Regions from separate parts of the Arthrobacter sp. 05T444 genome, predicted to be linked through region 1. Evidence: predicted binding sites of a transcription regulator. Region 1 holds the regulator's gene; each other region holds the start of a gene.
The links. Region 1 encodes HrcA, which represses chaperone genes, less so after heat shock. Its sites were predicted from a motif close to TTNGCACTCGNNNNNNNCGAGTGCNAA; they were not measured.

Region 1 (9,856 bases):
CCGGCGAATTCAAGCCCACGGTGACGTCCCGTCGTCGTACTACTTCAGCGGCATTCAGAGCGGTGAGAGGGCGGGGCGCGCCCGCCCGATTCAGGCCTGGTTGAAGCGAATCATATTGCCGGAAGGGTCGCGGAAGGCACAGTCGCGCGGGCCCCATGGCTGGACGATGGGTTCCTGGAGGACCTCCGCGCCGGCGGCCCGGACCGCCTCGAACGTGGCGTCGAGATCGTCCGTGCGGAAGACGATGTTGGGCAGGACGCCCTTGGTGAGCAGCTGCTGGTACGCGTCGCCGTCGTCCCGGGAGCGGCCGGCGTGCGGGACGGACAGCACGAGCTCCAGATCGGGCTGGGCAGCGCTGCCGAGAGTGACCCAGCGGTGTCCGTCGGAGCCGACGTCGTTGCGCACGTCCAGGCCTAGAACGTCACGGTAGAACGCGAGCGATTCGTCGAGGTCGTTGACTGTGATGTGTGAGTACTGAAGTGAAATGTTCATATCTCACACGCTATTGCAGGGGTCGCGGGGACGCTTCTTCAATCCTGCTCGGCTTGCGATCGGGCCGTGTGTGCTGCCTGGCGATGCACGACGGCATAGCCTTCACTGCATGGTGTTCGCGGGCCCGGTATGCGCTGGGTGTCATGCCCACGATCTCGGTGAAGCGTGAGCTGAAGGAACCCAGCGAGGTGCAACCGACCTCCATGCAGGCATCGGTCACGCTCATCCCGGCGCGCAGCAGGGCCATGGCCCGCTCAATCCGCCGCGTCATGAGGTAGTTGTACGGGGTCTCGCTGTAGGCGGCCTTGAACTGGCGGGAGAAGTGCGCCGGCGACATGAGGGCGCCGGCGGCCATGGTGGGCACGTCAAGGGGCCGGGCGTACTCGCGATCGATCAGGTCGCGGGCCCGGCGCAGATGGGCCAGGTTAGCGAGTTCCTGCGGCGTCATGCCGCCAGTCTAGCTAATTGGTGGAGTAGGGTGTAGGCGACTTGGGGCACTCACGCCGCCGGCCCGTCTCGCTCCGGACGAACCTGCCCGGAAACCATCCTGACGCCGGCGGCCTGAGCCCGAAGGGCTTCAACATTGCTTCCGCCCTCTTAACAGTCAACGCCTCATGCGTCTGCAGGGCACGCGTAATCTCTACCTGACTTTCTGCCCCTGCGGCTACGCATTTGCGCAGGCGGGCAGAACCGGCCGGCCTCCATTCCCAGAGGGGTCGCTAAGATTGGCGGCACAGAAGTCCCGAAAGTTGATCAGCCCGACGATTGGCGACGATGGCTCAGTCAGCCAATGCGGCTTCTGAGTTGAATTGTCCGGGCCTGGTGGATAGCTGCCAGGGAAACGGCGCTGGCCGTGAGCCTGAGGGCGTGGACCCTGTACCACCGCCTCAACAACGGTTTGCGGCGCAGCTGGCTGAGCGGTTGTGGACTGAAGAACAGGTCGGGGTTGATGAACCGAAGCAGATACGCGGTAGCGGCCGCACCGGCCGTGGAGCTGGCGGCAGCCACTACCAGCCAGACCCTGCTGTTGGAATGATTCCACCCTGCAACGAGGGCAGCAATGGCCACAGGGGCGTTGATCGGGGCGATCGGCACGTAGTAGCGGCCGGGGCTTCCCGATCCAAAGGGCGACCGAGGGAGTTCACGGCTTGCTTCCGAGGCCGCGACCCGGTGCGGGACTTTAACGAGGGCCTCATAGAGATTGCCGAAGAACCAGTGCGCGTGGCTGAACTCCGCGACACCCAAGAGCCGATCAGCGAGTAAATCTCGACGGCCTGAAGCACGAGGTCCCATGCACACAATGTACCGCCGCGGCTCAGCGCCGGGCCATGTAGTTCATGCGGGCGGTCGCCGGGACTGCGGCGTTTGGAGCGTCGGGGCGTGGAAACTATTGAACGTCATGGAGGTCCGCAAGTGTCAGCGCAGGCGGTGAATTTCCGTCGATGTCCAGTACGCCGAAATCCTTCGCAACCGCGGCGGCGACAAGCACCTGGCCGGTCCGCGCGATCAGCTTCGGGTCGTGGAACAGCGCATTGATCACGCGGCCGATGAACTCAGGACTTTCGCTGGTCGAGAGATCGAACGCACCACTTTCCGCCGCTGCCAGGACCGACTCGGTTCGAACCAAGCCGGGATAGAGCGAGATTACCGGAATAGCGAACGGTTTCAGCTCGACGGCCATGTCGGACGTCATCTTGTCCGTCGCTGCTTTTGCGATGCCGTAGATCGTGTTGCCGAGGTGACGCTGCGCAGACCAGAAGCTGATGTTGATGATCAAGCCGCGGTGCCGCGGCGTCATTAGGCGCGCCGCGTGCGACGAACATACAAATGCCGCGCGCACACCGGCGTCCATCATGCCGGTCCAGCGATGCGGCGGTTGATCCCAGAACGGCGCAGCCCACGTGAAGGCGCCCCCTTCGACCATGTTCTCGTAGCCGCCCCAGGCGCAGTTGACGAGGAGATCGAGGCATCCGCACTCGGACCGGATCGCTTCAAACACACGTGCAGTCTCGTCGTCGTTGAGATGATCGCATTGCAGGCGGCGTATCTCCAGCGGCAGGTCCGCCTGGTCGATCGAGCGGCCAGTGCCGTAAACGCGGAACCCTGCTGCCAGAAGGCCACGTGCGATGCCCCGGCCGACTCCCCGGCTTGCACCGGTCACGAGAGCAACGTTTCCCGCCGGCGCTTCGTTGCGTTCGTGATCGTTGGTCATGCTAACCGGCCCCGCTTACCTTCCGTTCCGCGACCCATGATACGCCGGAGCTGGCGCCTTGGGCCGGCATCGTTCAGGGTTCGCTGCGATGGCCTGCCGACCGTGACAAGCGCCAATGTTCCCATATCGTTGAGCGGGTGATCGATGAGGGCGCGGAGACAACTAACGGCTGGGTGGACGTACCCCACGCGAAGATCTACTGGGAAGGCACAGGGGATCCCAAAGGTGTGCCGGTCCTGTACCTGCACGGAGGCCCAGGCGGCTCCCTTGGCAAAGGGGGCTACCGGAAGCGACACGACCCGGCCCGGTTTTGGACCATAGGTTTGGACCAGCGCGGGTGCGGAAAAAGCCTTCCGACAGTCCAGGACGACCTCGGCCGCCTGTCCCAGAACACCACGCAGGCCCTGCTCGACGACATCGAAGCGGTGCGCGGGCACCTCGGAATCCAGAAGTGGATTGTCACCGGCGTCTCGTGGGGCAGCACGCTCGCTCTCGCCTACGCGCTCAGGCATCCTGATCGGGTACTTGGCATCGGATTGGTGGCGGTCACAGCGACAAGCCGCGACGAGGTGGGGTGGATCACCGACGGCGTCGGACGTATCTTCCCCGAAGCCTGGGAGGACTTCGCACATGCCGCCAAGGCAAACCCGGGCGAACGTGTAGTGGATGCCTACGCCCGCCGGCTGGCCGGTGTGGACCGCGACGATGCCCGGTCCGCCGCCTTGGCCTGGGAGCGCTGGGAGTCCACGCACATTTCCCTGGACCCGTACTGGCAGCCTGGCCCCATGTTCGACGACGAGCGCGAGCGCATGACGTTCGCGCTGCTGGTCACCCACTATTGGTCCAACGACGGATTCCTGGCTGAAGGGCAGGAAATCATGCGGCGGGTTCATGAGCTCGACGGAATTCCCGGCTACCTCATTCATGGTCGCCGGGACATCAGCGGCCCTGTCATCACCGCCTGGAAGCTTCACCAGCGCTGGAAAGGCAGCCATCTCGTCATCGTCGAGGGCGAGGGGCATGGTGGTCCTGAATCCATGAAGGCTCTAGCCCAGGCTGTCGAAGAGATCGCGGCCGGGTAATAAACGGTCTTTGGATGGGGCCGGGCGTCGAAATCGGCGGTCCCGGCAGGTCCCTAGGGCACCGTAAGGAAGTCGATGACCTCTTCCACCCGGCCCAGCAGGGCCGGTTCCAGATCGGCGTAGGTCCGGACCGCACCGAGGAGCTTTTGCCAGCCCAGGCCGATGTCTTCCTTCGTGGAGTGCGGCCAGCCGAAGGCCGTGAGGATCCCGGTCTTCCAGTCGGTGCCCCTGGGGACCACCGGCCACTGCGCGATGCCCAGGACGGACGGCCTGATGGCCTGCCAGACATCCACGTACGGGTGGCCCACAATGAGCACGTTCCCGGCCGCACCGGGCGAGGCCATGACGGCTTCTGCGATCCTGGACTCCTTGGAATCCGAGACGAGGTGGTCCACAAGGACCCCCAGCCTCCGCCCGGGACCTGGGCGGAACGCGGCAACCGCGCCGGCCAGGTCGTCGATGCCGTGCAGGGGCTCGACGACGATTCCCTCCACCCGGAGGTCGTCGCCCCAGACTTTTTCCACCAGTTCGGCGTCGTGCTTGCCTTCCACCCAGATGCGGCTGGCCTTGGCAACCTGGGCACGCTGGCCCTCCACCCGGACCGAACCCGAAGCCGTGCGGGCGGCCGTGGCGGAACCTGCGCGTTTGGCCGCCGGTGCCGGCGGCATTAGCCGGATGGGCCTGCCCTCCAGCAGGAACCCGAACCCGAGCCTGAAGGACCGTGACTTGCCGCGGCGGTCCTCGAGCGCCACGACGTGCATGCCGCCGGACTTCTCCACTCGCGTCACCGCCCCGACCCAGCCGGACTGGACGTCTTCCAGCACCATTCCGCGCTCGACCGGGACCTCCGGCAAATCGTTCTTGGCGGGCGCTGCAATGTCCTGCGGGCCCCAGGTCTGGTAATGCATAGTTCACACCGCTTTGCACTAGGAAGTTGCCGCCACGGGCCTGGAACCGGCCTCCGGCGGAATCTGCCCGGAATTTCGCCCGGAGCGGTACCAATGCTAACAACGGGCGGTCTCATATTAGACTTGTTAGCACTTAGGCATGTCGAGTGCTAACGATGGGTTTGTCGGGCGCCCCCTGCCCCTGCCCAGTAACGGTCGATCGGAGGTGGACTGTGAGCGAGCCACGCAAGCTCGAGGTGCTGCGCGCCATTGTCGAGGACTATGTCCATTCCCGGGAGCCCGTGGGATCGAAAGCCCTCGTCGAGCGCCACCATCTTGGGGTCTCAAGCGCCACCATCCGCAATGACATGGCGGCGCTCGAAGACGAGGGGCTCATCACCGCTCCGCACACCAGCGCCGGCAGGATTCCCACCGACAAGGGCTACCGGCTCTTCGTGGACCAGATTTCGGCCGTCAAACCTCTGTCTCAGGCCGAGCGCCGGGCCATCCAGTCACTGCTGGAGGGGGCCGACGACCTCGACGACGTCCTGGACCGGACGGTAAGGCTCCTCGCGCAACTGACCAACCAGGTCGCCGTCGTGCAGTACCCGCACCTGAGCCGCGCCGTGGTGCGGCACATTGAATTTGTGCAGCTCGCCCCCCGGAAGGTCCTCATCGTGCTGATCGCCGACTCCGGGAAGGTCGAGCAGCGGGTCATCGACGTCGGCCAGGAACTCGGCGACGACACGCTGACCGCGCTGCGGACCCGGTTCCTCACGGGCGTCGCAGGCACAGCACTGACCATGCTGCCGCACCACCTCGCCGCTGTCGTGGCGGGCTGCGCTCCGGCGGAGCGTCCGGCCGCCGTCGCCCTGAGCAAGGCCCTGGAAGGGCTCGCGCACAGCAGCAGGGAAGACCGGATGGTCATGGCCGGCACCGCGAACCTGGCCAGGTCCAACGTGGACTTCCCGCTCAGCATCGGACCCGTTCTCGAGGCCCTCGAGGAGCAGGTGGTCATGCTGCGCCTCCTCAGCGACATGGCGCAGGACCCCCGCGGAGTGGCCGTGAGCATCGGCAGGGAGAACCCTTACGACGGACTCGCGGAGGCGTCGGTGGTTGCCACCGGCTACGGACCGGACGCCACCGCGAAGATCGGCATCCTTGGGCCCACCCGGATGGACTATCCCACCACCATGGCCGCCGTCCGTGCGGTGGCCCGCTACCTTTCGAGGATTCTCGGACCGTGACCCCACGGCCCAGTGAACCCCGCACCCCAGGCAACACAACCAGGAAGAGATACGAACTTTGAGCAGCCACTACGACGTTCTTGGAGTCTCCCCGGAAGCCACCGGAGAAGAGATCAAAAAGGCCTACCGCAAGCTGGCCCGCACCCTGCACCCGGACGTCAACCCGGGGGAGGACGCCTCGGAACGGTTCAAGGCCGTCACCCACGCCTACGAAGTGCTGTCCGACCCGCAGAAGCGCAGGGTCTATGACACCACGGGCAACGAGAATGGCACGGACAACGGCTTCGGCGGCGGCAATTACGCCGGCCAGGGCTTCGCGTTCCAGGATATATTCGACACCTTCTTCGGAGCCGGCGGAACCTCGGGCCCGGCTTCCCGGGTGCGCAGGGGACAGGACGCCCTCATCAGCGTTCGGATCGACCTGCGTGACGCAGTCTTCGGCGCCAACAAGAAGCTGGAAGTCGACACTGCCGTCACCTGCCCCACCTGCGAGGGTTCCTGCTGCCGCGAAGGCACACACCCTGAACGCTGCGACATCTGCGGCGGCAGCGGCCAGGTCCAGCGCGCAGTGCGCTCCATCCTCGGCCAGGTCATGACGACGGCCCCCTGTGGTTCCTGCGAAGGCTTTGGCACCGTCATCAAGGACCCTTGCAACGAGTGCAACGGCCAGGGCCGCATCCGCAGCCGCCGGTCGCTGACCATCAAGGTTCCTGCGGGCGTCGCCACCGGCACGCGCATCCAGCTTTCCGGGCAGGGCGAAGCCGGCCCGGCCGGCGGTCCTTCCGGCGACCTCTACGTGGAAATCCGGGTCAACAACGACCCCACCTACGTCCGCGACGGCGACGACCTCCACGCCACGTTCAACATCCCCATGACGGCTGCGGCCCTGGGCACAGAGATGAGCCTGGACACCTTCGACGGAAAGCAGGAAATCGACGTCAAGGCGGGTACCCAGTCCGGCGAGATCATCACCCTCCGCGGCCTCGGGGTCACGCACCTCCGGGGCTACGGCCGCGGCGACCTCAAGGTGCACCTGCAGGTCGAGACGCCATCCAAGCTCGATCCGGCCCAGGAAGACCTGATGCGTCAGCTGGCCAAGCTCCGCGGCGAGCAGTTCTCCGAGGGCAAGCTCGCCGCCAGCGGCGGCGTCTTCGCGAAGCTGCGGGACCGCCTCGGTAACCTGTAGCGGTGAGCAACCCCGTATTTTTCACCGCCGCCGGAACGCTCGACGGCGCCCATCCCGGCTCGCTGTTCGTGCTGGACGGAGCGGAAGCGCGGCACGCCGTGACAGTCAAACGGCTGGCCGTGGGGGAGGCGGTCGACATCGCCGACGGTGCCGGCCGGCGCCTCACCGGGACAGTGGAGCGAGTAGCGCCGGGAGAACTGACCGTGGAGTGTTCTTCCGTCACGATTGAAGACCGGCCCGGCGTTCGCCTGGTGCTGGTCCAGGCCCTTGCCAAGGGCGACCGTGACGAACTGGCGATCGAGACGTCCACGGAGCTTGGCATCGACGCAGTCGTCCCGTGGCAGTCGGAACGTTCGATCGTGAGGTGGAAGGCCGAGCGGGCGGCCAAGGCCCACGCCAAGTGGCAGTCCGCCGTGTCCGCCGCCGCCAAGCAGGCACGGCGGGCCTGGATCCCGGAGGTGCGTGCCGCCGTCGACACCCAGGGACTGGCCGCGCATGTGGCCGAAGCCGCCCTTGCTGTGATCCTCCACGAAGATGCGGTGAAGCCACTGCGCGGGGTGCTGGAGGCCTGGCGTGCGGCCGGCCTGCCGGCGGATGGCCCTCAGGAGATACTCCTGATCGTAGGGCCCGAAGGGGGCATCAGCCCGCGCGAAGTCACCAAACTGTGCAGCGCCGGCGCCGTGACCGCTCTCCTGGGACCGCACGTGCTGCGGTCATCCACGGCCGGGCCGGCCGGCGTCGTCATCGCAAGTGATGTTTTGGGCCGCTGGTAGCGGCGGTCAGGTAGTACACGCGATCCGGCAGCAGGCGCTGTCCGGCAGCAGCTGTCAGCGGACCGCGAAGCCCCGGGTGTCCACGTTGAGTTCGTCGTCTGCCTGCCTGCGATCGATCTGCGAGACGCGGATCTCGTAGTTTCCCGGGGCCAGGTTGACCGTCAGGCCGAAGACTCCTGAAGCATCCGCCGCCGCGGCCGCGGTGGCCTCGCCGTTAAGGTACTTCTCCTTGTCGCCGTTCTCCTGCACCTTCAGGATCTGCCAGCGTAGCTTGCCACCGGGAACCGTGCTGCGGCCGTTGATCTTGACGCGGCCGTCGGCGACGTCCACCCCCTCCTGGGGGTCAATGATCCACACCGGGGCCACCATCCCGGCACTGCGTGCCATGGGGGCGCCAAGCTTGACGTGCTTGAACGCCAGGTAATCGGTGTGGCCATCCACAAGGATCACCACTTCAATCTGCTGGCCGGCGTCGATCAGGCCGGAGCTCGCCCCGGCAGCCGTCGCGGTGTACACGAGTTGCTGGATGGCCCGCTGCGCCATGTCGGCGTCGAGATTGCTGTTGAACGCGTCGGCGGAAACGTCCACGGTGATCACGTTCGTGCCGGAGATGGACGTGGCCAGGCTCTTGGGGTTTTGCCAGGGCGTAAAGAAGTCCGGATCAAGCGGAGTTTCGGACATCATGGCCCGGAGTGCCCGCGTGATGGGGTTTTCCTCGTCCGGCACATCCCGGAACTCCCGGTACAGGAAGGTGTTGGTGTTGCTCCGCCCAATCCAGTAGACCGGCGCCTTGTTGGAGGACTGCATCGTTTCCAACGGGGCGCTGGTGGTGGGAACGCCGTCCGTGCCCGCCGCCTTCAGCGACTGGGAGGGAACGTTCGATGATGTGACCGCGGGATCAGGGTCGGCGACGCACCCCGACAGGAGCAAAGCGGCAGGAAGCAGCCCAAGCGCCAGCGCGGAACGCATCCGCGCTGCTGCTTTCGGGCCGGTGGTTCCTGGCTCCCTGATGTCCCTGATCCCTTCGAATGGCCGGTAGGTTGCCCGACGAGTGCGGCCGGCAACGGGTGTCGCCGGCGGCTGCGGGCAGGCGGAACCAATGCCCGCCGTCTGTCATTCCAGCATTGCACAAGGCCCCCGGGCGCAGGGCGCCTTTGCCCGCCGGGGCCGGAACTGCAACGGGAACGATATGAGGCCGATGCAAAGTTGATACCTAAATGCGGGAACCCCCTTACCGAAAAGGCTGCCGCTGTCGCTGCACCGGACGGTGAGGGCACCCGCACGCTGGCGTAAGATGGAAGGACTCAGAAGGGTTATTTCGAACTGGAGGGAACCAGAGGCCTGCGGGCCAGCACCATGACTGAATCAGCAAACGGAAAGCGCCGCCTCAACACCGGGGACCGCACCACAGGTGACTTCCCGCATACCCTGCCCGGTGTCCGGACGGAGGTGGTCATCTTCGACAACTCTGATCAGATGGTTCAGTCCCTCGGCAGCCACGACGAGGCCCTCCGCTTCATCGAAGAGCAGTACCCGGCCGTGAGTTTCCACGTCCGGGGCAACGAGCTCTCCATCAGCGGGCCTGCCGCCGACGTTCCGCGCATCATGCGGCTGCTTCACGAAGTGCGCGGTCTTGTGGCCCGCAGCACGGTGATCACTCCTGCCGTGCTCCAGCAGCTCGTCCTCCTGCTGCGCAGCCAGTCGCTGCAGAACCCGGTGGACGTCTTGACCCACGACATTCTGTCCAGCCGCGGCAAAACCATCCGGCCCAAGACGCTGAACCAGAAGAACTACGTGGACGCCATCGACACCAACACGGTGATCTTCGGCATCGGCCCGGCCGGTACGGGAAAGACTTACCTGGCGATGGCCAAGGCCGTGCAGGCGCTGCAGCAAAAGGAAGTCAGCCGGATCATCCTCACGCGCCCGGCAGTGGAAGCCGGCGAGCGGCTAGGGTTCCTGCCAGGCACGCTCAGC
Region 2 (9,856 bases), on a different contig from region 1:
GACGAGGTTGGGCTTTTCGATGCCGGTGCCGGCCAGGGCAAGTACCAGGACGGGCCAGTGCCAGAGGTACAGGGCGTAGGAGTTGTCCCCGAGGGCAACGAGGGGCTTTGAGCTCAGGACCCGGTCCACGCCAAACCGGCTGCCGCTCTGGCCGGCCACGATGATGGCAGCGGCGGACAGGGTGGGCCACAGCGCGATGAAGCCCGGAAAGGACCTGTCCACCGTCAGGATCAGGCCGCAGGAGATCATCCCCACGAGACCGCCCCAGCCAAGCACGACGCGGAGGATCTTTCCGGGTTTCAGGTAGGGCAGGGACAGAGCCAGCAGGGAGCCCAGCGCGAACTCCCAGAGCCTGGTCCTCGTGTCGAAGTAGGCGTAGGCCTGGTTTGTGGCTGTCTGGTCGATCGAGAAGATGAGGGAGGCAATGAAGATGCCGGTGAAAGCCACCAGCACGACGAGCCGGTAGCTGACGTTCCGCCGGCTCTTGAGGAGCCGCCACACGAGGGCGGAGGCGGCGAAGATGAGCGGCCACAGGATGAACACCTGGCCCTGGATGGACAGGGACCAGAAGTGCTGCAGCGGGCTGGCGCCTGCGTGGTTCTGGGCGTAGTAGTCCACCGCGGTATCCGCCAGCAGCCAGTTCTGCCGGTACAGCAGGGACGCCCAAGCTTCATTGAGGACGTCGGGCCAGCGGCTCTGCGGGATGACCAGCCAAGTGCCCGCAAGGACGCCGAGGATCACCACGACGGCGGCGGGAATCAAACGCTTAAAGAGGTGCAGCCAGTGGCTCACCAGCCGCAGCGGTTTGCCGCTTTCCACTTTTCGCACGAAGGACAGCGTGAGCAGGAAGGCGGAGATCAGCAGGAAGATGTCCACGCCGCCGGAGACACGTCCAAGCCAGACATGGTAGGTGACCACCATGAGCACGGCGAGGGCTCGGAGCCCCTGGACCTCGGGGCGGTAGCCCGGTTTTGCCTTGACCTGGGCAGCCCTCGGCAGCTGGCCCGAATCCTGGCCCTGCTGGTCCGTCGTTCTCGCTACTGACACAAACAACCCCTCAAAGCCGCGGCACAAAACATCCATGTTACCGTTTCGTGATCTTCTGGGCCAAACGACGGCCCCGGCGTGGCTAGTCTTGCAGCAGGCGAAAGGAGTGCGCGGTGATCGTACAGATGCGTGTTTGCGTGCCGGCCGGGCTGTCGAAGCTCGTGGCCGACAGTTGCAGGCAGCAGCCCGGTGCGGCCGAAGTTGCCCTGCACCGCGGCGCCTCCTTGCTCCCGCCCGGGGATGTCATCGTGGTCCAGATTGCAAGGGAGGCGGTCGAGGAGCTGATGGAGAAACTCCAGGCCCTGAATGTCCAGGAAGCAGGGTCCATCGCTGTTTCAACCCCGGAACTGGTCCTTTCGGACCGGGCAGACAAGGCCGAGGAAACCGCCCCCGGCGAAGGCGCCGATTCCGTGGTCTGGGACGAAGTCGCCAGACAGACCGGCGAAGACTCCCGGCTCAGCTGGAGCTATCTTGCGTTTCTGGTGCTCGCCACGCTGCTCGCGGCGATTGGTATTGTGACGGACTCCACCATCGCGATTGTGGGCGCTATGGCCGTGGGGCCGGAGTTCGGCCCGCTTGCCGCCCTGGCCGTTGCACTGGTCCGGCGCAAGTGGCGGCTGGGCCGGCGGGCTGCCCTTGCCCTGGCCGTCGGGTTCCCGGCGGCCATGCTCACCACGGCTCTGGTCACGTGGCTGGCCCTGCCTCTCGGGCTGTTTTCCCGGGATGCTCTGGACAACGCTTCGGCCGCCGAGTTCATCTATCATCCGGGGCCGTTCTCCCTGATCGTGGCAGTACTTGCGGGCGCGGCCGGAATGCTGTCGGTGATCAGCCGGCGTTCAGCCGCCTTAATCGGCGTCTTCATTTCAGTCACAACGGTTCCGGCCGCAGGCTATGTTGCCGTCGCCCTCGTCCTCGGTGAATTCCCCAAGGCGGCGGGCTCTGCCCTGCAGCTCCTGGTAAACCTGGGCGGCATCGTGGCAGCCGCCGTCGCCGTCCTGTATTTCTACCGCCTGGCCACGAAGCGGCTGCCCGACGGCACGGCGGCACGGCTGCGGCGCCAGGCCCTGCGGTCACAACGCTAGGCACGATCCGATCGTCAGCCTGCGTCGAGGGCAGCGTTCACGAGCTTGGCCAGTTCGGGTGCGGACGCGGCAGTGACCGCCCCGACGGGACCGGTTTTCGCCACCGTGGCAGCCAGGGTTCCCTTGATTCCGGTGACGGTGACCAAGGCCTGTTTCTGTCCCTTGGGAAGGGTCTGGATGGTCAGAGCGCTGGTGGACTTATCGGCCTTCACAGCCGCCTCAAGCGGCTTCATGTCACTGGTGATTTTCTGCCCCTTCAATTCGATCGTGAACTTGGAGCACTCTTGGAGCGCCACCGCGCTCTTCTCAAACTGCGTCGTCATCACCGCAGGGTCCTTGACAGCGAAAACGGTCACGACCGTTGCCGTTTTGGCCTTCGCTGCCAGGCTTGCGCCTGCCGCGTAGGTGCTGCCGTCGGGTACCTGGCTGTTGTTGTCGGCCAGCACGCCGCAAGCCTTTGGGGTGATGACCGCGGTTTTGAGCAGTTCCCGGGCTGCTATCAGCCCCTGATCGATTTGCGCTGCCGGGACAACAGTCAGGGGCTGCCCCTGAGCATCCTTGAGCCCGGCGACGATTGAGGTGAGTTCGTCGTTGGTGTAGGCCTTGGCCGCCGGAGTCAGGGCCGGGCCTGACGAGGACGTGTTCGCGGGCGGTGCGGAGGTGCCTGCCTGGTTGGAGCCGCCGCAGCCACTCAGGCTTATCGCGGCTGCCATGACGAGCGCGGATGTGGTGATCGATTCCTCAATTCGCCCCGGCCGGCGCGATTGATCAGAGCCTACAACTCCGGGCAAGACTGCACTGGGGCTGGGTTCTCCTGAACCGTGACTGTGAAGCTTCCGTCCGAGCGCGTCCCCAGGTCGGCGAAAGGGGGTTGTCGATGGTGCAATGTTCGCCATCGACAAGGGCCGGCCCAGCTGCTGCTGGACCGGCCCTTTCTTGGCACTACCGCGGTGAGCGGGACCGCTGTTCGCGGGGCTGCAGCCTAGTGGCTGTGGCCTGCGTGCTGGTCTTCGTCGGCCGGCTTCTCCACCACCAGGGTCTCGGTGGTGAGAACCAGCGCGGCAATGGAAGCCGCGTTGCGCAGGGCTGCACGGGTGACCTTGACGGGGTCGATGACGCCCGCCGCGATCAGGTCCTCGTACTCGCCGGACTTGGCGTTGAAGCCGTTGTTGTTCTCCAGCTCGGCAACCTTGGCCGTGACGACGTATCCGTCGAAACCGGCGTTCTGGGCAATCCAGCGCAGCGGCTGGACCAGTGCGCGGCGGACGATGCCCACAGCTGCAGCTGCGTCGCCCTGGAGGGCCGTAACAGACGGGTCCTCATCGAGTGCCTTCAGTGCGTGGATGAGAGCCGAACCGCCGCCCGCCACGATGCCTTCTTCGAGGGCAGCGCGGGTGGAGGACACTGCGTCCTCGATGCGGTGCTTCTTCTCCTTCAGCTCGACCTCGGTGGCTGCGCCGACCTTGATCACGCCGATGCCGCCGGAAAGCTTGGCCAGGCGTTCCTGGAGCTTTTCCCGGTCCCAGTCGGAGTCGGTGCGGGTCAGCTCGGCGCGCAGCTGGGCAACGCGTGCTGCAACATCCTCGGCGCAGCCGGCACCGTCAACGATGGTGGTGTTGTCCTTGGTGACCGTGATGCGCCGGGCGGTACCCAGCACCTCGAGGCCGACGGAATCCAGGCTCAGGCCCAGTTCCTGGGAGACAACCTGCGCACCGGTGAGCGTGGCGATGTCCTGCAGCATGGCCTTGCGGCGGTCACCGAAGCCCGGTGCCTTGACGGCAACGACGTTCAGGGTGCCGCGGATGCGGTTGACGATCAGCGTGGAGAGGGCCTCGCCGTCGATGTCCTCAGCAATGATGAACAGCGGCTTGGAGCTCTCCAGCGCCTTTTCCAGCAGCGGCAGGAATTCCTGGACGGCGGAGATCTTGCCCTGGTTGATGAGGACGAGGGCGTCCTCGAGGACGGCTTCCTGGCGTTCAGCGTCGGTGACGAAGTACGGGGACAGGTAGCCCTTGTCGAACTGCATGCCCTCGGTGAGGACCAGCTCGGTCTGCGTGGTGGAGGACTCCTCGATGGTGATCACACCATCCTTGCCGACCTTGCCGAATGCCTCGGCCAGGAGCTCGCCGATCTCGTCGCTCTGGGCGGAGATGGCTGCCACGCTGGCAACCTGGGTGCCTTCAACAGGACGGGCGTTCTCGAGGAGGCGTGCGGCAACGGCTTCAACCGCGACCTCGATGCCGCGCTTGATCTGGCCCGGCGCGGCGCCGGCAGCAACGTTGCGCAGGCCTTCCTTGACCAGGGCCTGTGCCAGCACGGTGGCGGTGGTGGTTCCGTCGCCGGCGACGTCGTTGGTCTTGGTGGCTACTTCCTTGGCCAGCTGCGCGCCAAGGTTTTCGTACGGGTCATCCAGCTCGATTTCCCGGGCGATGGTCACGCCGTCATTGGTGATCGTGGGGGCGCCCCACTTCTTGTCCAGCACGACGTTGCGGCCGCGGGGACCAAGCGTCACCTTGACCGTGTTGGCGAGCTTGTCGATGCCGGCTTCAAGCGACCGGCGGGCAGCGTCGTTAAACGCAAGCTGCTTTGCCATGGTTTTGTCCTTTCAAGACAGAAACCCCGTGCTGCCGATCGGTCAGACCAGATCAGCGGCACGGGGATTCAAAGAGTTACTTTACGACGATCGCCAGAACGTCGCGGGCAGACAGCACGAGGTACTCTTCGCCGCCGGTCTTGACTTCAGTTCCGCCGTACTTGGAGTAGATAACGACGTCGCCGATGGCTACGTCGACCGGAACGCGGTTGCCGTTGTCGTCAAAGCGGCCGGGGCCTACTGCAACAACTTCGCCTTCCTGCGGCTTTTCCTGTGCGGAGTCCGGGATGACCAGGCCGGAAGCCGTGGTCTGCTCGGCTTCGAGCGGGCGGACAACAATACGATCCTCAAGAGGCTTAATAGAGACCGACACTCGGACCTCTCCTTTTCGTCAGCAAATTCATGGACAGTAAAACTGTTGCGCCTTGGCGGCAGACCGTCGTCGCGGTGCCGGCAGCAGCCAGGCTGGCAGTTCTTCATGTGTTAGCACCCTCCTAGGGAGAGTGCTAATGACGACTCTATGTAAGTGGTTAGCACTCGGTCAAGGTGAGTGCCAGAATTTCGTCCGCGGTGAACAGCCGGTGCGCTGCCGTCAGCGGTCGGTGAGGGCGTCGAACCCTACGTCTTCGCCGCCGTCGTCGTCGCCGTCCGGCGCGTTCTTGCGCTGGCGGACGAGAATGACGGCGGAGGCGGCGGCCGTGAGCGCCGAGACGATGAGGATGACAACGCCGCCGATGCGGACCCCCGAGTACAGCTCCCGGATCTGGCGCGCCTCGTCGGTCGCGTCGTTGATGTCCTTGCCGCCCACCGAATAGACGGTGGCGTTGAAGGAGTCCAGCAGGAAGATGATCACCAGGAGCACGAGGCAGACGACGGCGACGGCGGCGCCGGCGATCAGCGCGGTGCGCGCGTACCGGGCCAGATGCGAAAACCGGGCCAGGCCGGTGCGGCTGCGGTCAGGCTGATCGGGGCTGGGCGTTGCGCTTGGTTCCATTCAGACCACCCTATCGGCAAGCGGCCGGCGGGCACTCCACTAGGCTTGATTGCATGTCTGACGCACCGCAGGACCAGATCGCACAGCTCCTCACCGAAGAAGGATGGCAGCTGCTGGCCTCGCTGGGTCCGTACCGCGAGGACCAGTCCTTTGCGCTCAACTCAAGCCTCCGCAAGGCGGGGCACTCCCCCGACCTCGTGTCCGCAGTACTCACCCAGTCCCGGCTGCGGACCAGGGCGGAAGGAAAGTTTGGCGAGTTCGCCCGCCAGATGCTGTTCACGCAGGCGGGCCTCGAGCAGGCCACCCGGCTCAACGTGGCGGCCAGGCATGCCCAGCGCTTCGCCCAGGCGGGCGTGCGGCACGTTGCCGATCTCGGCTGCGGCCTGGGCGCGGATTCCATGGCGCTGGCGTCGCTGGACATCGCCGTGACTGCCGTGGAGGTCGATGAGACCACCGCCGCGTGCGCCACCATCAACCTCATCCCGTTTCCGCACGCCACGGTGGTGCATTCGGACGCGACGTCGGTTTCCCTCGGTGACGCGGACGGCGTCTGGCTGGATCCGGCGCGGCGCACTACATCCACATCCGGGACTAAGAGGATCTGGGACCCTGAGGCCTTTTCGCCTCCGCTGTCCTTCGTCGAGTCGCTCGCCGCATCAGGGCTCGCAGTGGGTGTCAAGATGGGCCCCGGCATGCCGCACGACTCCGTGCCGGCCGGCTGCGAGGCGCAGTGGGTCTCGGTGGGCGGCGACGTCACCGAGGTCTCGCTCTGGTTCAATGCGGTGGCCCGGGCCGGGGTGCGGCGGGCGGCGCTGCTGCTCGGACCGCAGGGGGCGGCGGAACTCACCAGCGCGGAGGATTTCGGCGGCGGCCCGGCGGCTCCTGTGGGGCCCGTGGAGGGCTATCTCTACGAACCTGACGGCGCCGTGATCCGCGCCGGCCTCGTGGCGGACCTGGCCCTGCAGCTGGGCGGACACCTCGTGGATGAACATATTGCCTACATTTGTGCCCCGGCTCTGGTGGACACCCCCTTCGCCCGCGCCTACAAAGTCCTGGAGGTCATGCCGTACAGCGTGAAGGGACTCAAAGCCTGGGTGAAGCAGAACGGCATCGGCGTGCTGGACATCAAGAAGCGCGGCACGTCCGTCACTCCGGAGGAGCTCCGGAAGCAGCTCCTCCCGGCGGGGAAGGGCAGCGGGAAAAAAGCAGGAAAAAAGACGGCCACCCTGGTCCTCACCAGGATCGGTGAGGACCGAGTGACCGTCTCCGTGGAGCCGGTCCAGCCGGGCTAAGCCCTTCCAGGGCCCTACCAAGCGTTCGCTACTGCGCGCGCACGAACGCTTCGGCGTCCCGCACCTGCTCGTCGGTGGGGCGGATGCCGGTATACAGCACGAACTGTTCCAGCGCCTGGACGGTGGCCACTTCCGCGCCGGTGATGACCTGTTTGCCGGCCGCCCGCGCCGCCTTGATAAGAGGCGTCTCTGCCGGCAGGGCCACGACATCGAACACCACCTTGGCGGCCTCGACGGCTTCGACGGGGAAGGACAGCGAGCCGGCCTCAGGGCCACCGGCCATGCCGACCGGCGTGACGTTGATGACCAGGTCCGCCGTGGCGCCGCCGAGCTCGGCGCTCCACTGGAATCCGTAGAGACCGGCGAGCGCCCGGCCGGCGGTCTCGTTCCGGGCGATGATGGTGACGTCCTTGAAGCCGGCGTCCCGCAGTGCCGCCGCGGTGGCCTTGGCCATTCCGCCGGCGCCCTTGAGCAGCACCGAGGATTCCGCGGGCACCGCGTTGCGTTCCAGCAGCTGCTCGATCGCGGTGTAGTCGGTGTTGTAGGCGGTGAGGCGGCCGCCGTCGTTGACGATGGTGTTCACCGAATCGATGGCCTTGGCTGACGGGTCCATGGCGTCGACGAGGGCGATCACGTCTTCCTTGTACGGCATGGAGACGGCGCAGCCCCGGATGCCGAGGCCGCGGACGCCCGCGATCGCCTGGGCCAGGTCGGTGGGCGCGAACGCTTTGTAGATCCAGTTCAGTCCGAGCTGGTCGTACAGGTAGTTATGGAAGCGGGTCCCGTTGTTGCTCGGCCGGGCCGAGAGCGAGATGCACAGGGTCATGTCTTTATTCAGAATCGGCACCCCTCCATTAAACGGGCATGCTGCCGGCTGCCACCCCCGGCAGGCCGGACGGCTCGCGGAATCTCTGGTTTGTGACGCTCGGCGGCACTTTCGAGACGGCGGGCGTCAGGGACAGCCGGAACCCTGGCGGTAAGGTCCGACGGCGGCCGGCAGCTTGCCGGGGGCCGTCGCCTTGCCGGCCAGCACCGCCAGCAGGGCCCGGAAGGCGCCGGGCGTCCGGCCGTACAGTGCCACTTTGGTGGGTGCGGAAGACCCGGCCAGCGGCCACGGCGCGTCGAGTGCCACGGCGATGTCTCCGCCCGCAGGAACGCCGCCGTATCCGATCAGGGTGACCAGCGGTCCTGCACCCAGCGCGATGCCCGCGTCCCTGGCAGCAGCGGCAAAGAGCGCCCTGTCCGGAGCCGTCCCGCCCGTCACCCGCAGCCGGCCAGGAACCAGCGGACCCCGGCATTGCCCCGCGAGGACCGTGACGGCCCGGGCGGACACTCTTGCCGACACGCTCCCGGCGCTGCCCGGAAGAGCGTTGAGCTGCGCTGGCTTCGTCCGTCCGCGCCAGATCATCATGGTGACCACGCGGCGGACCGCTTCGTCCAGGCGTGCTGCCGACAGCTTGCCGGCAGCAACAGCAGTGACGATCGCCGCGTGGGCCGCATTGACGTCGGCGGGCATCAGCAGCAGGTCAGCGCCTGCGGCGAGTGCAGCCGGGGCCGCCGAGCCGCGCGGGTACCGCGCGCTCACGGCCCCCATGTTCAGGGCGTCCGTGACGGCCACTCCCTTGAACCCCATGGCCCGCAGCGCCGCATAACTGGCCGGCGAGAGCGACGACGGGACGCCCGGTTCGAGGGCCGGCACAGCAATGTGTCCGGCCATGATCATTGGGGACCCGGCGGCCACGGCCGACTGGAAGGGCTTCCAGTCCCTGGCCTTCAGCTGCGCGACCGTGGCCTTCTGGACGGGCAGGTCCTTGTGTGAGTCCACCGTCACGGAACCGTGCCCCGGAAAATGCTTGACAGCGGACAGCACGCCGGCTGCCAGCATGCCGCGCGAGAACCCGACGCTCAGGTTTCCTGCGGCACGGGGATCGGCGGACATGGAGCGGGCGCCGATGGTGGGGTCAGCCGGGCCGATGGTGACATCGGCGTCCGGCGCGAAGTCAACAGTGAAACCGAGCGTTGCGAGTTCCGCCGCTAGCCCCTTGCCTGCTTCAGTTGCCAGCGGCACGCTGCCGGCTGCGCCGTAGCTCATGGGGGATGGCCAGCCGGTGAGCGGGGCACCCAGCCGGGCCACCAATCCCCCTTCCTGGTCCACGCCGATCAGTCCGGGCCACGTCCGGCCGCCGGATCGGGAAGCGGCGCCCAGCCGCCCGGTGGCGGCCGTCATGCTCCTGACGTCGACGAGTCCGTCGGCCGCCCGGGGCACATTGTCGCCCATGATCATGGAGCCTGACAGGTGAAGCCTTTCAACCGTGGCGGCCTGTGCCTCGTGGTTGAGGCCGGTATAGAACGGCAGGAGCACCTGCCCGGCCTTCTCACTCAGCGTCATGCTGGCCACAGCCGCAGCAGCCGCCGCCTCGTCGCGCTGCTGCGGTCCCCAGCCCAGCGGCGCCGTTCCCTTGCCGGGCGCCCTCGGCGGGGTTGCCGCGGGCGGCGGTGCCGCCGTCGTCGGCTGTTGTCCTGAACCGGACGATGCGGGCGAACCGGAACCGAGTGGACTCGGCACCGGTGCCGCGTCGGACGACGACGGCGGCGTCGGCTGCGGCGTGCAGGCCACCGCCCCGAGCAGCAACGCGAGGGCGGCCGCGGTCAGGACGGGTTTGTTTTTGGCGGGGTTGGCGGAAGCAGTCATGTGAAGACTCTCACGCGCTCTCTGTAGCCAAGCCATCATCTTGATGCTACCCCTGCACTAGACTTGGAAGACCGTTCCCCTGCCAACCGTTCTGCCAGAAACGGCCAGCAAACGGGACTGCAGACAGCGAGAGGAATACATGAAGATTGATTTCGC
Region 3 (9,856 bases), on a different contig from region 1:
CGCCTCCACGGATTCCTCCGGGCTGGGGCTGCCGGGGGCCGCGGCAAAGGCATCCGCATCCAGTTCACTGAAGAGATCCGGCTCGCTGGCGGCGGACAGACCCATGCCAGCCACGTCGCCGCGGGCTTGCCTTCGGAGGTCCGGTCCGGAGATGTCCTGGCCGCCGAAAAGGTCCAGTTCGTCGGCCTCGTCCGGTCCGGTACGGTCCGGTCGCGTGCGGTCCGGTTCCGTGCTGGCGGGCCCGTCGGTGCTGGCGCCGACGTTCGGCTGGGCGCCGGCGTTCGGCTGGGCGCCTGCCCGGGCCTCCTCTGCGCCGAGCGCCGGCGCTCCGCGGAAGCCGGGCCCGGAGCGTGCGGCCACTCCCTGCTGGAAGGCCACGGCCACGGCCCGGGCGCGCTCGTCGGCCGCTTCGTTCAGGTCATGGCCGGCGTGGCCCTTGACCCATTCGAAGGTGTACTTCCGCCCTGCGAGTTCCTTGTCGATCTCCTTCAGGAGGTCCACGTTCAGCACCGGCTTTCCGTCGGCCTTACGCCATCCCTTGCGCTTCCAGCCCGGCATCCATTTGGTCACCGAGTTGATGACGTACTGGCTGTCGCACAGGATCCGGAGGTCCTCCTGGGGAATGTGGGCCGTAGCGCGGAACAGGTCCAGCACAGCCATCAGCTCGCCCTGGTTGTTCGTTCCGTGCGGCCACCCTCCGGCGCGCCAGCAATCGTCGTTCACGTACCAGGCCCATCCGGCCGGGCCGGGATTTCCTAAAGCCGAACCGTCGGCCGCTGCTGTAATCGTCACGAATCCATCCTGCCAGACCCTGCCGACACTGAATTTCACGCACCGTTCGCGGGCTGCCGGGCCGTTGCGCCGTCAACGGCGTTAACGACAGCGGCGGCCCCACCCGAAGGTGGGGCCGCTGCTGCTCTTACGCGTTATTCAGCGATGGGAAGGCCGGGGGTTAGAAACCGCCCATGCCGCCCATGTCGTCGCCGCCGCCCATGGCCGGAGCGTTCTTCTCCGGCTTGTCGGCTACTACTGCCTCGGTGGTGAGGAACAGGCCGGCAATGGAAGCCGCGTTCTGCAGGGCAGAGCGGGTTACCTTGACCGGGTCGTTGATGCCGGCAGCCAGCAGGTCGACGTACTCGCCGGTTGCAGCGTTCAGGCCGTGGCCTGCGGGCAGGCCGCGGACCTTGTCGACCACAACGCCGGGCTCAAGGCCTGCGTTGAAGGCGATCTGCTTCAGCGGAGCGTCGATGGCAACGCGGACGATGTTCGCACCGGTTGCTTCGTCGCCGGTCAGGTTCAGGTTGGCGAATGCCTTGAGGCCTGCCTGGATGAGCGCAACGCCACCGCCGGCCACGATGCCCTCTTCAACAGCAGCCTTCGCGTTGCGGACGGCGTCCTCGATGCGGTGCTTGCGTTCCTTGAGCTCAACCTCGGTTGCGGCACCGGCCTTGATGACTGCAACGCCGCCGGCCAGCTTGGCCAGGCGCTCCTGCAGCTTCTCGCGGTCGTAGTCCGAATCGGAGTTTTCGATCTCGGCACGGATCTGGGAGACGCGTCCGGCGATCTGGTCGGCGTCGCCGGCACCTTCGACGATGGTGGTCTCGTCCTTGGTGACAACAACCTTGCGGGCGCGGCCCAGGAGCTCGAGGCCGGCGGTCTCCAGCTTCAGGCCGACTTCCTCGGCGATGACCTGGCCACCGGTGAGGATGGCGATGTCGGCGAGCTGCGCCTTGCGGCGGTCACCGAAGCCCGGAGCCTTGACGGCGACGGACTTGAACGTGCCGCGGATCTTGTTGACGATCAGCGTGGCCAGAGCCTCGCCCTCGATGTCTTCGGCGATGATCAGCAGCGGCTTGCTGGACTGCATGACCTTTTCGAGGACAGCAACCAGTTCCTTGACGTTGGAGATCTTGGAGTTGACGATCAGGATATAGGGGTCCTCCAGGACCGTTTCCTGGCGTTCGGTGTCCGTGACGAAGTACGCGGAGATGTAGCCCTTGTCGAAGCGCATGCCTTCGGTGAGCTCCAGCTCCAGGCCGAAGGTGTTGGACTCCTCGACGGTGATGACACCTTCCTTGCCGACCTTGTCCAGGGCCTCGGCAATGAGAGCACCGATTTCGTCGTCACCGGCGGAGATGGAGGCCGTAGCGGCGATCTCTTCCTTGGTTTCGATTTCCTTGGCGTTGTCCAGCAGTTCGCGGGTTACCGCTTCAACTGCCTTCTCGATGCCGCGCTTGAGGGACAGCGGGTCAGCGCCGGCCGCGACGTTGCGCAGGCCTTCCTTGACCAGTGCCTGTGCCAGCACGGTAGCCGTGGTGGTGCCGTCGCCAGCGACGTCATCCGTCTTCTTGGCAACTTCCTTGACCAGCTCGGCGCCGATCTTCTCGTAAGGGTCGTCCAGCTCGATCTCCTTGGCGATGGAAACACCATCGTTGGTGATCGTGGGGGCGCCCCACTTCTTTTCGAGGACGACGTTGCGTCCACGCGGGCCGAGGGTGACCTTGACGGCGTCGGCGAGGATGTTCAGACCCCGCTCAAGACCGCGGCGTGCCTCTTCATCAAATGCAATGATCTTGGCCATAACGGCAGTAGTCCTTTCGGGACAGTCGTTAAGAATGAACCTCGCTGCGGTGCCCGCGACGGACGATCTTTCCTGCAGGCCTCTGTATGCCGGCAGTACGGATCTCACCCCAACCAGGTGTTTCTTTCGCTCCATGCACGGCCGCCGGCCTCGCTGACGGCCTAAACCGGGCGATGCCTTAGCAGTCGATACGCAGGAGTGCTAATCAATAATTAGCACTCCCCCGGGGAGAGTGCAAGCAGTAGGCGCGAAATTCCGGGAGCTTGCGTGCCCGCTTCGCTCCCAGCGATTAATCAGCGGTCCGGCTGGCCGTTTCACTCCCGGTGAGTTTCGCCTTGTTGTCAGCGCCGTAGGTGAACACCATGTAGTTGGCCACTGTGACCTCGCCGTCCGCATCGAACCGGACCGGCCCCGACTCGCCGTCGTAGTCAACCGCGGTTCCGGCTTTGACAGCGGCGAGGCAATCCTTGTACGTCCTGCATGCGGACGGCTTGCCGGCGGGTTGTGTTGCCGCGCCGGAGGCGCCTCCCGAGACGGAGATCAGCTTCGCGGCCACCGATGCACCGGCGTCGTCATCGGCGGCGGCAGCGGCAAGGGCCGCAAGGTTCACCGCGTCGTAGGTTTCCGCGGCGTAGGTCATGTCCTTGAGGCCTGCGTCCACCGCCACGAGTTCACCCTGCAGGTGCGCGGAGGGGAAGACTCCGGGGACGATCCCGTGGGCCCCGTCCAGCGCCTTGGAGGCAAGGTCCGAACCGTACTGCTTGAAGGCGCCGTCGGCCAGGACCAGCTTCTTTCCTGACAGCCCGGCATTGTTGAGTTCGGCAATGGCGCCCTGTGCATCTTCACGGGCAACCACGACGACGGCGTCCGGGGCGGCATCGCGGGCAGCCGCTGCCGCTTTCTGGGAGTCGCCCGGTTTGAAGCCAGCCACTGTCACAGGATCCAGCCCTGCGCTCTTCGCGGCTGCCGCCACGGCCGCCGACACTTCCGTGCCATAGGCGCCGTCCTCGTGGACCACAGCGATGCTCTTGGCGCCGCCGTCCTTGGCCAGCTTCACCAGCACGGCTGCCTGCGCAATGTCGGCGGCCGCGGTACGGAAGTAGTATCCGCCGCTCTTGTAGGTGTTCAGCTGCCAGGCAGTGTTGGCGGGTGAAATGAGCGCCACCTTTGCCTTGGACAGCACGTCGATGGCGGCCGGAGCGTGGCTCGAATCGGTGGGGCCGATCACCACGTCCGCTTTCGCGTCCACGAGTTCCCGCGCCTGGGCGGCGGTGTCAGCGCTGACTTTTTCCGGCAGCAGCTCCACGGGCTTGCCCTTGTGGCCGCCGGCGGCGTTGATCTCTTGGATGGCGAGTTTGGCGGCCGCCAGCTGTGCACCGTTCAGGAACGCCTGACCGCCGGTGTTGTCCAGGATCAGCCCGATCCGCAAGGTGCCGTCGCCGCTGGCCTCGACAGATGCTGTCCGGGCATTTCCGGCTGATCCGGAGCACGCACTCAGCGCCACAACGGCTGCAGCACCCCAGGCGGCGGCGCGGGCGGATGGCCAGCTGCCGGTCCGCCGTCGGGCTGTCACGGGGGCAAGGCTGCGGGCGGCGGGGAACACCACTATGCGGGCCGGACGCTTTCCGCCTGGGGGCCTTTTTCGCCTTCGCCGACCTCAAGTTCAACGCGCTGGCCCTCATCGAGCGCGCGGTAGCCATCACCCTGAATGGCAGACCAGTGCACGAAGACGTCATCGCCCGAGCCGTCAACTGTAATGAAGCCGTAGCCCTTTTCGGCGTTGAACCACTTCACGGTTCCCAATGCCATGATCTCCACACTTTCAGATTGCTTCCGTAAGGCCCACCTCAGCGTGTGCCGTGAATTACGCTTCGAAGCCTGAAATCACTCTATCCACTGGGGCCCGCCAGGAGGCAGACATACAGCCGGAACCGGAGGCAATAGTTATTCAGGCGTAACTCAAATCGTCACTGGAATCCGGGGCCGAGCACCACGGCAACGGGGGTCTGGAACTCTGCACTTTCCACGAACGTCGTGATGTTCAGCAGGGCCCCGATGGCCTCGGCGCTGGCCTTGTGCGCCGCATCTGAGTAGAAGATGACCGACTGCTGCTGGGGCGCGCCCTGCCAGTTGGCCACCTGGCCCAGGGCCCAGCCGTCGGCCTGGACCGTGGCGCCCACCCGGCCCGCGAGTCCGGACGTCAGCGTGCCGTTGTAGACCGAAACGGGGAGGGTTTTGTCCACAGTTGACCCGAGAGCCTGGGCCGCTGCAGGAGCTGTGGCAGAGGGCGATGATGACGGGGTGGCGGAGGGCGAAGCGGCGTTCGAGGCGCCGGACGCCTTCACCGCCGTGGACGGCTTGGCTGAGGAAGTCGCTGACGGCGTCGACGACGGGGCGCCTGCGGCGTTGGCTGACGACGGGCTAGCAGCGGCCTGGAACCCAAGTTGCGGCAGCAGGAGGAACGCGACCAGGCCGACGGCAAGGGCGCCGATCCCCACGCTCAGGATGGGCCACAAACGCGGGCGGGACGGCGCCGAAACGGCACGGTGTACGCCCTGCCGGGAAGAGGCTTCAGGGACCCTGTCGAATTCGTCCCGAGCATAATTGGTCATGGTAAAGCGACGTCCTTGTTGGTCTTCTGCCGGCGGTTCGGCACTAACGATTACGCGTCAGACCCCAGGCGGCGTGCAGTGCGGGCCCGCTGACGTGACGTACGTAGTCTACGCAATCTCTTCACCAGCATGGGGTCGTGGGCCAGCCCAGTCTCAGTATCGATCAGTGCATTGAGGATCTGGTAGTAGTGCGTCGCTGAGAGGTCGAACAGTTCGCGGATGGCCTGTTCCTTGGCGCCGGCGTACTTCCACCACTGCCGTTCCAGCGCCAGCATCTGCTGCTCACGCTCACTCAGCGGCGAGTCCCGTAACTGGAAGTCATCCAGCAGCGAGCCGCGCCGCGGTCCGGTGTTCTGCGCCTGGTCCGCCTGCGGGTTCGGCGCCGCATGCTGTTCTGCGAGATGGTCCTGCAACGGCTCCGCCACTGCATCCTCCTTCGCTGAATCCGGTAAAAGTCCACCACCCATGTTACGGACGAATAACAGCGTTGTCATTTACGCCGTGTGACGTGGGTGGCGCAGAGGGCGGCTGCTGGGAGAATGGGTGCTGTGACTGAACCTGAACCCTTGTTTGAGCTGGGGGCAGCCGAGACGGAGACCCTTGGCTTCGCCGAGATGGCCGGGATGCCCCTGATTGAACTTATGGCTCCTGACTGGGCCGGGGCGCTGGCCGCGGTGGAGGGTGAGCTGAGGTCGGTGCTGTCCTTCCTGGCCGGTGAGGTGGCGGCGGGGCATGCGGTGCTGCCGACGCCGTCGAACGTCCTCAGGGCTTTCCGCCAGCCTCTGGCGGATGTGCGGGTGCTGATTGTGGGCCAGGATCCGTACCCCACGCCGGGCCACGCAGTGGGCCTGGCCTTCTCCGTGGACGGCCGGACACGGCCCATCCCCCGCAGCCTGGCGAACATCTACAAGGAACTTGAATCCGACCTGGGGCTTCCGGCAAGGGTCCACGGCGACCTCGGTGCGTGGGCCGGCCAGGGCGTGCTGCTGCTCAACAGGGTCCTGAGCGTGCGCGGGGGCGCCGCCGGCTCACACCGCGGAAAAGGCTGGGAATCCATCACGACGGCGGCGGTCACCGCCGTGCTTGCGCGTCGGACGGCTGATGGCGGCAGGCTCCCGCTGGTAGCGGTGCTTTGGGGAAAGGACGCCGAAGGCGTGCGCCCCCTGCTCGGCGACACCCCGGTGGTGGCCAGCGTCCACCCCAGCCCGTTGTCTGCATCCCGCGGGTTTTTCGGCTCCAGGCCCTTCAGCCGGGCCAATGAATTATTGCAGGAGCAGGGCGACGGCGGAGTTGACTGGGAACTGCCCGTTCTGTGACGCCCCGATGCAGCCGGGCAGGCTACTTAGCCTACGCTTACTTTCATGACTTCTGTTCCAGCCGCGACGTCCGCCACGCGGAAATCCCGCCCCCAGATCAACCTGACCGTCATCAGGCGCGAGCAGCTTTCCGCGCACATGGTGCGGATTGTGGCGGGCGGCGACGGGTTCGCGGATTATGTGAACAACGGCTTCGTGGACAGGTACGTCAAGATTGCCTTCCCGCAGCCGGGCGTGGAATATCCGCAGCCGCTGGATCTGTGGGCCGTCCGCGAAACGATGCCGCGGGAGCAGTGGCCACACACCCGGACCTACACGGTCCGGTGGGTGGACGAGGCTGCACGTGAGCTGGCCATCGACTTCGTCATCCACGGTGACGAAGGGCTGGCAGGTCCCTGGGCCGCTTCCGCCCAGTCCGGCGACAGCATCATCTTCACCGGCCCGGGAGGCGGCTACAACCCGGATCCCGCGGCCGACTGGCATCTGCTGGCCGGCGACGAGGCGGCTCTGCCCGCGGTGGCCGCCGTCATCGAATCCCTGCCGTCGGACGCCCGCGGGCTCGCGTTCCTGGAGGTGGAGTCCGACGCCGACATCCAGGCGATTGCCGCCCCCGCGGCCCTCCAGCTGGTCTGGCTTCCACGCGAAGGCGTCCCCGCCGGGGGCAGCGAACTGCTGGTCAACGCCGTGCGGAATGCCCAGTGGCCCGACGGCCGGGTGGATGTCTTTGCGCACGGCGAACGGGGCTACATGAAGGGCCTGCGAGAGGTGCTGTTCCGGGAACGCGGGCTGGAGCGCAGCCAGGTGTCTCTGTCCGGCTACTGGGCCAAGGGCCGGGTGGAGGACGACTTCCAGGCCGAGAAAAAGCTGCCGATCGGGAAGATCTAGCGGCGCTAGCGGCGCCGTGCCCGCCGTCGTTCGTTGCTCGCCAGGCTCCGGGTCAGCGGCCTGGCCAAGGTGTCGCCGAGCACAATCCCGCCGGCAACGCCGAGCACAATCGCCCCGGCGTTGAGCATGCCGCCGGCACCGAGCAGGATCTCCGATTCCTCAATCGTCAGCACATACATCGAGCGGAAGATGGTGAGCCCGGGCAGGAGAATCAGTGCCGCCGGAACGGCGACCACCAGCTGGGGTGCGCCCATTTTCAGCGCCACCACGCGGGCCAGCAGCCCAATGACCACGGCTGCCAGCGCCGGGGCAAAACGGGGACCAATGCCGATGGCTTCTCCCCAGATAAGGACAAGGTGGCCCACCACGCCCACGGCCGCCGTCGGGAGCAGCAGCTTCCAGGCCGTCTGCTCCGTGATGCCGATGGCCACGACGGCAATCGCCACCAAGACGACCTGTACCCACAACACATACGCGGGAGGGAACGTCTCGGTCACATTGATGGTCTCCATGCCGGTCATGTCACCGACCACAAACGCGACGGCAATCCCGGCAACAAGCGCGCCGAAAGTCAGCATGGTGGACAGGAACCGGCCGGCCGCCGTGACGGGGAAGCCATTGATCGCATCCTGGACCGAAGACACGAGGCGCCCGGTGGGCAGCAACAGCAGGATGCCGCCCACCACCACGATGGCCGGCGCGATCTGGATCCCTGCCAAGGGGCCGAACCGCCACAGGAGCAGCGCGACAAAGGTGACCACGAAGGAACAGGCGGCCGTGATGAAGAAGTCAGGCACCCGCCACCGGCCCAGCTGCCGTGCCAGCAGGCTGATCAGCAGGTTCGAGCCGAAGGCAATGGCGGACGCTCCCGGTCCGCCGCCCAGCACCCCGACGAAAACCGCGGAAAAGACGCCGAACGCCACCGTGACCATCCAGCGGGGAAAAGGCTTGGGGCTGCGGATGATCTCGTCGAGCCGGCGGATAGCCTCGTCCCTGCCGACGCCGCCGGCCACGATGTCAGTCACCAGCTGGTGGACCTTGGCCAGCCCCGCGTAGTTGTTGGTCCACGAGCGGACCACCCGCAGAAGGGCGATGGGCGTCTGTTCCTTGGGCGCGTAGTTGATGGCCACCGACTGGTTGGTGATGTCCACTTCGATGTTCTTCAGGCCCAGCGCCGCAGTGACCGCGATGATGCTGGTCTCCACTTCGAGGGCACCGGCCCCATACCGGAACATTGATTCGGCCAGGTGCAGGGCGAAGTCCATGGTCTTCCGGGCCGAGGTGTCAACGCCGCTGACCTGGATCATCGGGTTGGCGTAGGGGCTCCCGGCGAGCCGGTCCACGATGCTCAGCGGCGCCGTCGGCGGGTTTTCCCCCTGGACCAGCCGGCGGAGCATGCGCTTGGCCGCCGCATTCTGGTGCAGCTGGGAAGGCGAGAGCGGTTCCGTCTTGGGCAGTCCGTCGGTATGCGGCCTGTTGGCTCCGCGGGGTTGTTTGGTCATTCCGGCCTCCCTCCGTGCAGTGCCGCTGATCTGGGCATAATTGGCTGTCTTAGTAAAATTGCTGTCCGGTCCGGCGGGTATACACCTGCCGCGCCACCCGCTCGCCCGCGGCCATCCACGCCCTGTATTTCAGTGGGCTGATGACCTGGTCGTAGCAGCCCACGAAGTCGGTGACGGTCTTGCTGAAGCTGGTCTTGAACAGGCCGAGTCCGTGGAACGGGTTGGACTTGTCCTTGAGCTTGTCACTCGGCGGGGTGCCACAGAAGTCGTATTCCGTGCAGCCAAGTTCCTTGACCTGATTGATCGCTGTCCACTGCACCAGGTGCGAATCGCCGTACTGGCTGCGTTTCTGGAGGGAGCCGCCGTCCTTGTAGGTGCCCTTGCGGCCGTAGTTGATCACGAAGGCGCCCACTGAGGGCGCGCCGTTCTCGTAGACGAACAGGAGCCTGCCCTGGCCGCGCTTGATGAAATTGGTCCAGAACTGGCTGTAGTACTCGTACTCCCGGACCCGGACCTGGGACTTCGCCTCGACCGTCGTGGTCATCAGCCCGTACATGGCGCGGAAATTCTCCTCGGTGGGCTCCACGTTCCGCACCTCGACGCCCTCACGCAGGGCGCGGCGTACCGCGTTGCGGCCACGTGAGTGCAGGTTCCGGAGCAGCTGGTTCTCTTCGGGGGAAATATCCAGGAGCGCGGTGGAGTCGTTGGGCTGCAGGTTGTGGGTCTTGACCAGCCCCGCCCCTTCGATGGCCTGACGGGCTGAGTCGGTGAGCACGATGTCCGGTTCGATCTTGATGGCGAAAACGCCGAGCCGCGCCCTCTTGACGAAGTCCGCGTTGGCCCTGGCGATACCGGAAATATCCTCGACGTCGGCCACGTCGGGCCCCTTGATGAGGTACCAGAGTTTACCCAGCACCGGAAAGGTCTTTTCCAGGACCAGGTTGTAGCTCGTGTAGTCGG

Region 2: groES (co-chaperone GroES) is a predicted target of HrcA. The motif match lies at 5,253-5,279, and genes of this name have one in related genera.
Region 3: groL (chaperonin GroEL) is a predicted target of HrcA. The motif match lies at 2,760-2,786, and genes of this name have one in related genera.

Annotation. Positions count from the first base shown of each region.
Region 1 covers NZ_JBFTKK010000006.1:18,159-28,014, reverse strand. Annotated here, with positions in the region: gene AC1DD3_RS07565 (VOC family protein) at 91-492, opposite strand; gene AC1DD3_RS07560 (helix-turn-helix transcriptional regulator) at 503-940, opposite strand; gene AC1DD3_RS07555 (hypothetical protein) at 1,276-1,785, opposite strand; gene AC1DD3_RS07550 (SDR family NAD(P)-dependent oxidoreductase) at 1,880-2,704, opposite strand; gene AC1DD3_RS07545 (alpha/beta fold hydrolase) at 2,842-3,786, shown strand; gene AC1DD3_RS07540 (DUF3097 domain-containing protein) at 3,840-4,694, opposite strand; gene hrcA (heat-inducible transcriptional repressor HrcA) at 4,907-5,920, shown strand; gene dnaJ (molecular chaperone DnaJ) at 5,979-7,106, shown strand; gene AC1DD3_RS07525 (16S rRNA (uracil(1498)-N(3))-methyltransferase) at 7,109-7,879, shown strand; gene AC1DD3_RS07520 (GerMN domain-containing protein) at 7,934-8,848, opposite strand; gene AC1DD3_RS07515 (PhoH family protein) at 9,236-9,856, shown strand, end outside.
Region 2 covers NZ_JBFTKK010000001.1:15,660-25,515, reverse strand. Annotated here, with positions in the region: gene AC1DD3_RS00120 (acyltransferase family protein) at 1-999, opposite strand, end outside; gene AC1DD3_RS00115 (DUF389 domain-containing protein) at 1,161-2,129, shown strand; gene AC1DD3_RS00110 (hypothetical protein) at 2,144-2,842, opposite strand; gene groL (chaperonin GroEL) at 3,112-4,722, opposite strand; gene groES (co-chaperone GroES) at 4,799-5,095, opposite strand; gene AC1DD3_RS00095 (hypothetical protein) at 5,315-5,716, opposite strand; gene AC1DD3_RS00090 (THUMP-like domain-containing protein) at 5,770-7,008, shown strand; gene AC1DD3_RS00085 (shikimate 5-dehydrogenase) at 7,037-7,855, opposite strand; gene AC1DD3_RS00080 (glycoside hydrolase family 3 protein) at 7,961-9,700, opposite strand; gene AC1DD3_RS00075 (glutamate--cysteine ligase) at 9,840-9,856, shown strand, end outside.
Region 3 covers NZ_JBFTKK010000016.1:81,026-90,881, forward strand. Annotated here, with positions in the region: gene AC1DD3_RS15740 (RNase H family protein) at 1-792, opposite strand, end outside; gene groL (chaperonin GroEL) at 953-2,581, opposite strand; gene AC1DD3_RS15750 (ABC transporter substrate-binding protein) at 2,871-4,154, opposite strand; gene AC1DD3_RS15755 (cold-shock protein) at 4,187-4,390, opposite strand; gene AC1DD3_RS15760 (LytR C-terminal domain-containing protein) at 4,549-5,193, opposite strand; gene AC1DD3_RS15765 (DUF3263 domain-containing protein) at 5,244-5,618, opposite strand; gene AC1DD3_RS15770 (uracil-DNA glycosylase) at 5,733-6,509, shown strand; gene AC1DD3_RS15775 (siderophore-interacting protein) at 6,555-7,394, shown strand; gene AC1DD3_RS15780 (threonine/serine exporter family protein) at 7,400-8,896, opposite strand; gene AC1DD3_RS15785 (lipid II:glycine glycyltransferase FemX) at 8,946-9,856, opposite strand, start outside.